DNA from 3 places in the Mesorhizobium sp. USDA 4132 genome. Region 3 is predicted to be linked to each of the others. Evidence: riboswitches for the same ligand, from Rfam matches in the RefSeq annotation. Region 3 holds a riboswitch; each other region holds the start of a gene.
What was found. Region 3 has a riboswitch for cobalamin ahead of ACZ9IU_RS05105 (aromatic ring-hydroxylating oxygenase subunit alpha). Riboswitches for the same ligand answer to the same signal wherever they lie in the genome.
Positions count from the first base shown of each region.

Region 1: it holds a riboswitch for cobalamin, as region 3 does, so the genes downstream of both, ACZ9IU_RS22000 (CbtB domain-containing protein) here and ACZ9IU_RS05105 (aromatic ring-hydroxylating oxygenase subunit alpha) in region 3, are expected to answer to the same signal.
Region 2: it holds a riboswitch for cobalamin, as region 3 does, so the genes downstream of both, bluB (5,6-dimethylbenzimidazole synthase) here and ACZ9IU_RS05105 (aromatic ring-hydroxylating oxygenase subunit alpha) in region 3, are expected to answer to the same signal.

Region 1 covers NZ_JBWCCP010000001.1:4,436,996-4,440,261, forward strand. Annotated here, with positions in the region: gene cobO (cob(I)yrinic acid a,c-diamide adenosyltransferase) at 1-497, opposite strand, end outside; gene ACZ9IU_RS21995 (CbtA family protein) at 494-1,255, opposite strand; gene ACZ9IU_RS22000 (CbtB domain-containing protein) at 1,269-1,445, opposite strand; cobalamin riboswitch at 1,483-1,711, opposite strand; cobalamin riboswitch at 1,771-2,009, shown strand; gene ACZ9IU_RS22005 (DUF1636 family protein) at 2,118-2,528, shown strand; gene cobW (cobalamin biosynthesis protein CobW) at 2,525-3,266, shown strand, end outside.
Region 2 covers NZ_JBWCCP010000001.1:2,062,571-2,065,836, forward strand. Annotated here, with positions in the region: gene ACZ9IU_RS10735 (NAD+ synthase) at 1-449, shown strand, start outside; gene ACZ9IU_RS10740 (TolB family protein) at 459-1,295, shown strand; cobalamin riboswitch at 1,323-1,514, shown strand; gene bluB (5,6-dimethylbenzimidazole synthase) at 1,609-2,295, shown strand; gene ACZ9IU_RS10750 (hypothetical protein) at 2,296-2,988, opposite strand; gene ACZ9IU_RS10755 (NADP-dependent malic enzyme) at 3,132-3,266, opposite strand, start outside.
Region 3 covers NZ_JBWCCP010000001.1:1,002,357-1,005,622, forward strand. Annotated here, with positions in the region: gene ACZ9IU_RS05095 (L-threonylcarbamoyladenylate synthase) at 1-691, opposite strand, end outside; gene ACZ9IU_RS05100 (DUF6656 family protein) at 725-1,321, opposite strand; cobalamin riboswitch at 1,505-1,734, shown strand; gene ACZ9IU_RS05105 (aromatic ring-hydroxylating oxygenase subunit alpha) at 1,839-3,083, shown strand; gene ACZ9IU_RS05110 (BA14K family protein) at 3,192-3,266, shown strand, end outside.

The DNA of each region.
Region 1 (3,266 bases), 3.4 Mb from region 3:
ACGACCACATGCAGATCCAGCCGCCGTGCCTGTAACGCGGCGACGATCTTGTCGAGATCGAGATAGTCATAACGGAGCGCGATGTTGAGTTCGTCGAGGATGACGAGCCCGATCGTCTCGTCCGCCATCAGCTCGAGTGCCTTTTCCCAGGCCTTTTCCGCCGCGGCGACGTCGCGCTTCAGGTCCTGGGTCTCCCAGGTAAAACCTTCACCCATCGTGTGCCAGGCGACGCGGTCGCCGAAGACGGCAAGCGCCGGCTGCTCCCCAGTCGACCAGGCGCCCTTGATGAACTGCACGACGCCGACCCGGCGGTTGTTGCCGAGCATGCGCAGCGCCAGGCCGAAGGCGGCTGTGGATTTGCCTTTTCCGGAGCCGGTATGGACGATGAGAAGACCCTTTTCCTGGGTCTTCTCTGCCACTTCCGCATCCTGAACCGCCTTGCGGTTCGCCATCTTGGCGCGGTGACGCTCGACGGACGCCTCATCGATCTCCTTCACCGGGAAGCGAGCTTCGCCGAAGATCCGGCAGAAGCTTCCTCGCCAGCGCGGAACTTTTCGCGGACGACACCGGCCAGCGCACCGAGCACCGCCCAGAACACCAGGTTGGTGGCATAGACGGCGTTGACGAAGCGGGCATAGAGATCCATCGGGACGGCCGTTTCATGGCTGGGCGGCAGCGGCGCGCCGACCAGATGCGGGGCGATCAGCAGCACGACCGCAAGCGCTGCAAATACGGCCGAGCGTGTGTAGGCGAGCAGGCCGAGACCGATTGCCGTGCAGACAGCCGTCGAGACCCACCAGATCTGGCGCGGACCGAGTTCCGCGGCCGGCATGCCGGGCAGTTCCGGCGGCAGGCCAAGGCCGGGCGCGAGAATGACGGTGAGAAAGCCGGCAATGCCGAACATCAGGCCACCGCGCCAGCCCTTGAAGCCGCCGAACGCTTCCGAGGCGGCGATGAGGACAAGGGCAAAACCGATAGCCGACAGCATGTCCGCGGCGAGTGTATAGATGAAACGCTCGAAGCCATCGGCGGGAGCCCAGGCTTCCTCGCCGTGGTGATGCTCGGCGGCGGATGACGCAGCACCTGCGGCAGGTGCTGCGTCATGGCTGTGGCCTGCCTCGGGCGCGGCATTTTCGAACACTTCCGCCCGCAGGATCAGCGGCACGGTGGAGAAACTCTGCATCACGGTCAGCAGCAGTCCGGACAAAAGCCCGGCGATCACCGCCGTGAAGACGATGTTGCGAAACAACGACATTGGGGAGAACTCCTCAGTGGCAGGGGAAGGCGAGCGAGTGGCGCGTGTCATGCGCGGCATTGTGGACGACTTCCAGATGCGAGAAGCCGACAAAGCCGACGATGAACAGGCCGAGCAGGGCCGTCATGCTGAGGGGAATGATCTTCGAAGCGGAAATGGTGACTGCAGCTGCAGCAGAATTCGTAACCATGGTCTCGTCCTTTCGCCCTCCACCCGAGGGCCGTTCACGTTCTTTGCCGCCTCTGGCAGGTCTCCTGGCTCGCGGATCGGACGCCTTCTCCCGCCTTCCCAGAAGTCCGTTGGCCGGATTTCCCAGTGGCATGACGGCCGGACGGCCGTTTTGGTCGAAGACTTTCCGCTTACAGTTGCGGGGGCAGCCGCGGGTTGGACGGCAGAATTCCGTCGCACCGCATTCCCTCTAAAACCCTTTCGGGCACCATAGGCTCGATCACTATAGACGAATTCGCCGTCACGGCAATCGCCTTTGCGACGCATTGACATGGGCCTGCGACCGGGCTTACTTGAAGAGAGATGGTCCCTTTCCGGCAACGGGGAGGGCTAAGAGAGAATGCGGTGCGATCCCTTTTCAGGATCAATGCCGCGGCTGCCCCCGCAACTGTAGGCGGCGAGCCATTGCCTAAAACGGCCATTTGGCCGTCAAGCCACTGGGAAATCCGGCCAACGGTATCCTGGGAAGGCAGGCAAATGGCGACGACCCGCGAGCCAGGAGACCTGCCGTCCGATTAATTTTGCTTCACCGGGCGGGGTGCTCCGGAGGAAGTTTCTCGATCACCGCAGAGGGATTTTCGACCTTCTGCTCCGCGCCCCGATTTTTCGACCCCGGCGGGAACGCGGCTGACCGATGAGTGACCACCGACCAGATGATCCGGCAACCGCCGGCCCGGCAGATGTGACGATTTTCGTCTGCACCAATTGCCGTGACGCGTCCGACGGCGAAATCCGGCCAGGCATCGCACTGATCGCGGCGCTGCGCGAGGCAGCAAGCGGCAAGCCGCTCGCGGTCAAGCCGGTCACCTGCCTTGCCAATTGCGAAAAAAGCCCGAGTGCCGCCTTCAACCACAAGAGCGGCTGGTCCTATGTCTTCGGCCACCTGTCGCTCGACAATGTCGAGGACATCGTCACCGGCGCGATGATGCTGGCCGAGGACGAGCGCGGTTTCCTTCCCCTTCGCGGCCGCCCGACCTGCCTGCGCGGCAAGGGCATGACGGCCCGTATTCCACCCTTTCATCACCACGAGGACATGCCATCATGAGCGTTTCGTTCGACCGCGTTCCCTGCACCGTCGTTACCGGGTTTCTGGGAGCCGGCAAGACCACGCTGATCCGCAACCTGATCGAAAACCTGAAAGGCAAGCGGCTGGCGATCATCGTCAACGAATTCGGCGATGTCGGCATAGACGGCGACGTGCTGAAGGGCTGCGGCATCGAAAGCTGCCCGGAAGACAACATCATCGAGCTTGCCAACGGCTGCATCTGCTGCACCGTGGCGGACGATTTCGTGCCGGCGATCGACCGTATCCTGGCCATCGAACCCTGCGTCGATCACATCCTCATCGAGACCTCCGGCCTCGCGTTGCCGAAACCGCTCGTCCAGGCCTTCCAGTGGCCTGACGTCAAGGCGCGTGTGACGGTTGACGCCGTGATTGCCGTGGTCGACGGACTGGCGCTCGCCGAAGGTCGCGTTGCCGACGATCACGAGGCGCTGGAAGCGCAGCGCGACGCGGACGGTTCGATCGACCATGACGACCCGGTCGAGGAAGTGTTCGAGGACCAGGTGGCCTGTGCCGACATGATCGTGCTCACCAAGAGCGACCTCCTGGATGCCGCCGGCCTCGCGACCGCCAGGGATCGCGTGTCCGCCCATCTGCCGCGTGCCGTGAAAATCGTCGCGGCCGCCAATGGCGCCATCGATCCGGCCGTACTGATTGGCCTCGGCCTCGCCGTCGAGGACGATATCGAAAACCGCAAGACCCATCACGACGACGAACTCG
Region 2 (3,266 bases), 1.1 Mb from region 3:
TGTCGGTCGGCTACGCAACGCTCTACGGCGACATGAACGGCGGCTTCAATCCGATCAAGGACCTCTACAAGATGCAGGTCTACGCGCTGGCCGCCTGGCGCAACGAACACCTGCCGCCGACGGCTCTTGGCCCAAGCGGCGAGGTGATCCCGAAGAACATCATCTCCAAGGCCCCGTCCGCGGAACTCAGACCCAACCAGACCGACCAGGATTCGCTGCCGCCCTATCCGGTGCTCGACGACATTCTCGAATGCCTCGTCGAGCTGGAAATGGGCACCGAGGAGATCGTCGCCCGCGGCCACGACATCGCGACTGTTCACCGGATCGAACACCTGCTCTATCTCGCCGAATACAAGCGGCGCCAATCGGCGCCGGGCGTCAAGATCACCAAGAAGAATTTTGGCCGCGACCGGCGCTATCCGATCACCAACCGTTTCCGCGACCGGTAGGAGAGGATCATGGCCCCGCGCAGCTCGGTCGAGATCTTCAATATCCGGACGAGGGCGATGCGAGTGGTCTGGCAGACGGAAGCCCTGTTCGAGGCGCCCAACTGGTCGCCGGACGGGCGTTACCTGATGCTCAACAGCGAGGGCCTGATCTATCGTCTGTCGCCGGACGGTGACGGCGAGCCTGAACCGGTCGATACCGGCTTTGCCCGCCAATGCAACAACGACCACGGCATTTCGCCGGACGGTTCGCTGATCGCCATTTCCGACAAGGTAGAGTTCGGCAAGTCGACGATCTATGTGCTTCCCGCCGGCGGCGGCGTGCCGCGGCTGGTGACCCGGAACCTGCCGTCCTACTGGCATGGCTGGTCGCCGGACGGAAAAAACTTCGCCTATTGCGGCATCCGCGGCGACGAGTTCGACATCTATACGATCGGCATCGAAGGTGGCGCAGAGAAGCGGCTGACATTCGGCGAGGGCCGCAATGACGGGCCGGACTATTCGCCGGATGGAAAATGGATCTATTTCAATTCCAGTCGCACCGGGCTGATGCAGATCTGGCGCGTCCCGGCCGCAGGCGGCGCCGCGGAGCGGATCACCGACGGCGGTTACGGCGACTGGTTTCCGCATCCGTCTCCGAAGGGTGACAAGATCGTTTTTGTTTCCTACGACGCCGATGTCTTCGACCACCCGCGCGATCTCGACGTCCGCGTCAGGCTGATGGACATGGACGGCGGCAATGTCGAAACGCTGTTCGAGCTTTTCGGCGGGCAAGGCACGATGAATTCGCCGAACTGGTCGCCTGATGGCGATGAGTTTGCCTATGTGCGCTATTTCCCTGTCGCATGAACGCCTTGCGCCGAAGATAGCGTGAGGGCATAAACGATCCTGTCAGGTGCCGGCGACAAGCCGGAGAATCGGGAATCCGGGGTGGAACCGGAACGTGCCCAACGCTGTGAGGTGGACGCTCGGCCGCAGGATATGAGAGCCACTGGGATTTTCTCGGGAAGGCGGCGGTGGAGGCGGACGAAGCCAAGTCAGAAGACCGGCCTGACGAGATAGACCAGCCCGCGCGGACGGCGGAACGGTTTCGGACCTCTTTTTGCCCAAAGGCTTCAAGCCGGGAAGGCGAGGGAGCGACGGCATTGTTGGGGACTTGACGATGCAGACTGATCCTTTCGCCCATGCCTTGCTGCCTGCCGGCGAGTTTTCCAAGGTCGAACGCGCCGCCGTCTACCGGGCGATCGAGACACGCCGCGACGTGCGCGACCAGTTCCTGCCCGATCCGCTGCCGGACGACCTGGTGATGCGGCTGCTTGGCGCCGCGCATTCGGCACCCTCGGTCGGCTTCATGCAGCCTTGGAATTTCATCCTCATCCGCGATCCGGCGGTACGCGAGGCGGCTCGTGCCGCCTTCTCGCGCGCCAATGACGAAGCCGTGGAGATGTTTGCCGACGAAAGCCGCGACCTCTACCGCAGTCTCAAGCTCGAAGGCATCGTCAAGGCGCCGCTGTCGATCTGCGTCACCTGCGATCCGGACCGCGCCGGTCCGGTCGTGCTCGGCCGCACTCACAATCCGCGCATGGATGCCTATTCGACCGTCTGCGCCGTGCAGAACCTCTGGCTCGCGGCAAGGGCCGAGGGCGTCGGTGTTGGCTGGGTCAGCATTTTCCGCGACGAGGACGTGCGCGGACTGCTCGGTATTCCCGACCGTGTCGAGATCGTCGCCTGGCTCTGCCTCGGTTATGTCGATCGGCTCTACGGCGAACCCGAACTGGCGCTCAAGGGCTGGCGCCAGCGTTTAGGCCTGGACGCGCTGATCTTTCAGGACCGATGGGACAGCCGCTGACTATTGCTGCGGCTGCGGTCCTGCCGATTTCGGATTGGTGAGATCAATACCCGCTTCGGGCAGGAAGGTCGGCCCGACGGTGCGCACCTTTTTGCTTGGGTCGTATGGCCGCTCCGGCGGCGGCGTGAGCACTGGCGGCGGGACTGCGGTTGCCTGCGGCTTTTGCGGTGGGTGGGTGCGCAGGTTGGTAATTCCGGAATAAGGCTCCTCTTGCCTGGGAAGCTCGATGCCCGGCACCTTTCGCTTGTCGTCGACTACAGGCGGCAGCGGCTCGAAAGAAGGGATGCAGCGCTGTTCGCGAATGGCGGCGAGAATGGCATTCCGCTCTTCCGAGGGCAGGATCATCTGCCGCGAACCGTTGCGCTCAGCTGTCAGCGTGTCGCGGCTCTGCTCCATTCTGTCCAGCGCATCCCGCATCTGGCCGCAGACCTCGGCATTGGGGCCGCCGAGAACCACGACGCTGCCGTTGCCGCAGCCGGCTCGGCGCATGTCGACCCGCAGTTCGCGGATATCGGCATTATATTCGCCGAGCTGCTGGGCATAGCTGCGCGCCGCGGACGTGTTGCCGATGATCTCCGGGCTGTTTCCAAGTTTCCGGTAGAGCGCTGCGCAAACGGCAGGGTCTCCCGCCAGCGCTGCAGCAGGCAAAAACAAGAGCGGTATGGTCAGCAGGCCGCGAAGCGGTATCGGCAATTCCGGCATCCTCTCCTTTAGTAGAAGATGCCATCATGGAACGTGCCGGTTGATAATCTCATAAGGCCGCGATCACCGCACGGTGAAATCTATCCAGGGGCCGGCTGAGCCCCGGACGGGCTCAAATCATCGCATCGAGAGAGTTATGCAACTAAGGATTGAAATTGCAGATTAGGTTGCGATGCTTCCACGACGGCGAGTGCCGCCATGTTCACCACGCCGCGCGACGTGACCGAGGACGACAGGATATGCGCCGGCTGGGCCGCCCCGAGAAGAAT
Region 3 (3,266 bases):
GGGAAGCGAGCATGCCGGGAGCCTCGATGATCGCCGCCGGTCCCTCAGGCCGGATCACCGCAAGACCGGTTGCCTTCTCGATCTCTTCCACGGCCACCCCACCCGGCCGCAGCAGCCGGATCACGCCATCCTCGACACGAACGATGGTCGATTCGACACCGACCGGAGCCGCGCCGCCGTCGATGATCAAAGCCAGCTTGTCGCCCAGGTCGTCGGCCACATGGGCGGCGCTGGTTGGGCTCACCTTGCCGGACGTGTTGGCGCTCGGCGCCGCAAGCGGCTTGCCGAAGGCGCGGATCAGATCGGAAGCGAAGCCCTTGGGAAGCCGGATGCCGACCGTGTCGAGCCCGGCCGTCGCCAGCGCGTGGATGCCGCTTTCGGGCTTCAGGGCCAGGATCAGGGTGAGGGGGCCCGGCCAGAAGGCTTGGCCAAGCTTTTTCGAAATCGGATCGAAGTCGGCATAACGCTCGGCCATGGCAAGATCCGACATATGGCAGATCAGCGGATTGAAGCGCGGCCGGCCCTTGGTCTCGTAGATGCGGGTGATGGCGGCGGGATTGGTGGCATCGGCCGCAAGCCCGTAGACCGTCTCGGTCGGGATCGCCACGGGAAGGCCGTCGCCGAGCACGGCGCAGGCCTGGGCAAGCGCGCCGTCATGGTCCCGGGTGATGTCGATGATTTGAGCCGTCATATCCGCCCGTCAATAACGCGGACCCGGGCGTCTTCATAGCTTTTTGATGATCTCGCGGAGCATTTCGTTGGAGGTGCCGAGCATCAGCACGTTCTTGATCGCTTCCATCGGATCGTTGGTCCGGAACAGAAGGCCGTTCTTGCGGATCGAGCGGTTGATCTGCAGCGGCTGGCCGGCCTCTCGTTCGACAGCAACGGCGAAATACATGCGCGAATAGGCCGTGCTGATACGCTCGAAGAACGTTTCCTCCCCGCCCATCTCCGAGACGAAATTGGCAATGTAGAAGGACCAGCTGACCGGCACGCCGTGGGCAAGTTGCGTTTTTGCCGCCGTGACATGGCAATAGCCGAGATGCGGCCGCTCATCGAGCGTGTGGTGAAAGATGATCTTCGGAAACTTGATCGAGCGATGGAAGGAGTTGATCCGGTTGTGGCTTGTCTCGCCGGCCGCCTCCAGCCTTTTGCCTGTGCGCTCGGCGACCTCGTCATGGGTGAGATAACGGCGCTCTTCCGGCAGCCAGATCGGATTGTAGCGGGCGATGCGCCCCGTCCGAAGGAATTCGGAATGGGCAGCGGTCTTCACTGCCACCGGCGCCGGAGGCTTTGGTGGAGGAGCTTTATAGTAACGGATTTTCCCCTTGGCCTGCACGGTGGCATCGCTCCCATTCGAGCCGGGATTTTATGGCTTATCCCTTAATGACAGGTTTCGCTTTCGCGGGGCTGGAGTGTTGCATTCCGGGCCGTTTCGCCGCTGTCGCCAACGCGGTTGCCGATGTCGCAATGTCGCCTATGCGACACGCCCGCTCGATGATTATATCCGCCTCGATCTTGAGGTGCCGCCTGTCTAGGGAAGGCGGAGAATTGGGAAGCCGGCAGGGGTCTTCGAAACCTTGATCCGGCGCTGCCCCCGCAACGGTGGTGGAGCAAGAAAGCTTGGTACAGGCCACTGGGAAAGAGCCGAAAAGGCCGCCCGGGAAGGCGCCGAGCCCGTCCCGCAACGGACAGCTCCTGAGCCCGGAAACCAGCCTCGGGACAAAAGATGACGACCGGACGCGGCGGGCGTTCGGGACAGGGTTTGGGGCGGGCCTGGGGGCCGGCCGGCATTTCCATGTCCTTCCGCTGTCCACATTGACGAGGAAGGGAAGTATATGGAAATTCGCAATCAGGCCCTGCGGCAGCTCAAGAACCGCCGCGAGGGGTTCAGCCTCGAACAGCCCTTCTATACCGATCCCGCCTATTTCAAGCTCGATCTGGAAATGATCTGGTACCGCGACTGGCTGTTCGTCGGGCATGATTGCGAGCTGCCCAAGGCCGGCGCCTATTTCACCCTGCAGATCGGCGATTATCCGGTCGTTATCGTGCGCGGCCGCGACAACCAGATCCGGGCGCTGCACAATACCTGCCGCCATCGTGGCAGCCGTGTCTGCACCAAGGAACATGGCTCGGCGGTGCGGCTCGTTTGTCCCTACCATCAATGGACCTACGAGCTGGACGGCTCGCTTCTGGTCGGTCGCCAGATGGGCCAGGACTTCGACAAGACCCAATTCAGCATGAAGAAGGTCCATTGCGAGAGCGTCGCCGGCTTTATCTTCATCTGTCTTGCCAACGAGGCGCCGGATTTCGCGCCGGTTCGCGCCGCCATCGAGCCTTATATGGCCCCGCACCGCCTGTCGGAAGCCAAGGTCGCGCACCAGTCGACGATCATCGAAAAGGGCAACTGGAAGCTCGTCTGGGAAAACAACCGCGAGTGTTACCACTGCGCCGCCAACCACCCGGAACTCTGCCGCACCTATCCGGAATCGCCGACCGCGACCGGTGTCCAGGGCGCCAAGGACGATCCGGTCATCGCCGCCCATTGGCAGCGCTGTGAGACGGCCGGGTTGCCGAGCGAGTTCCGGATGGACGAGACCGGCCAGTTCCGCGTCGCGCGCATGCCGCTGATCGAGGATGCCGAGAGCTATACGATGAGCGGCCGCAACGCCGTACAGCGCAAACTCTCCGACGACGTGACGATCAATTCGATCGGCACCATGCTGCTGTTCCACTATCCAAGCAGCTGGAACCACATTCTCGGTGACCACGCGATCTCGTTCCGCGTCACCCCGCTCGGGCCGGAAGAAACGGCGGTTACCACCAAATGGCTGGTCCACAAGGACGCGGTCGAGGGCGTCGACTACAATCTCGAAGAACTGACCCATGTCTGGAACATGACCAACGACCAGGACCGTCAGATCGTGGAGGAAAACGCTTTCGGCATCCGCTCGCCCGCCTACGAGCCCGGTCCTTACTCGCCACTCCACGAAGGCGGCGTCATGCAGTTCGTCGAATGGTACTCGAACTTCATGGTCAATCGGCTGCAGGGCGACCAGGCGAAACTTTCGATCGTCGCCTGATCGCCAATTCGTGATCGGCGTTGATCGGCACGGGGCGTGGCTCCAGGAACGGAATCCCGCGTGTGGCGTTGTTTTCTGATTGAAAATCAGAATGAGGAAGCACCCCGCATGAACGCCTTTCGCCTACGCCTGACCGCAGCGGCAGTCGCGGTGGTCACGACATTTGCTGGCCTTGTACCCGCG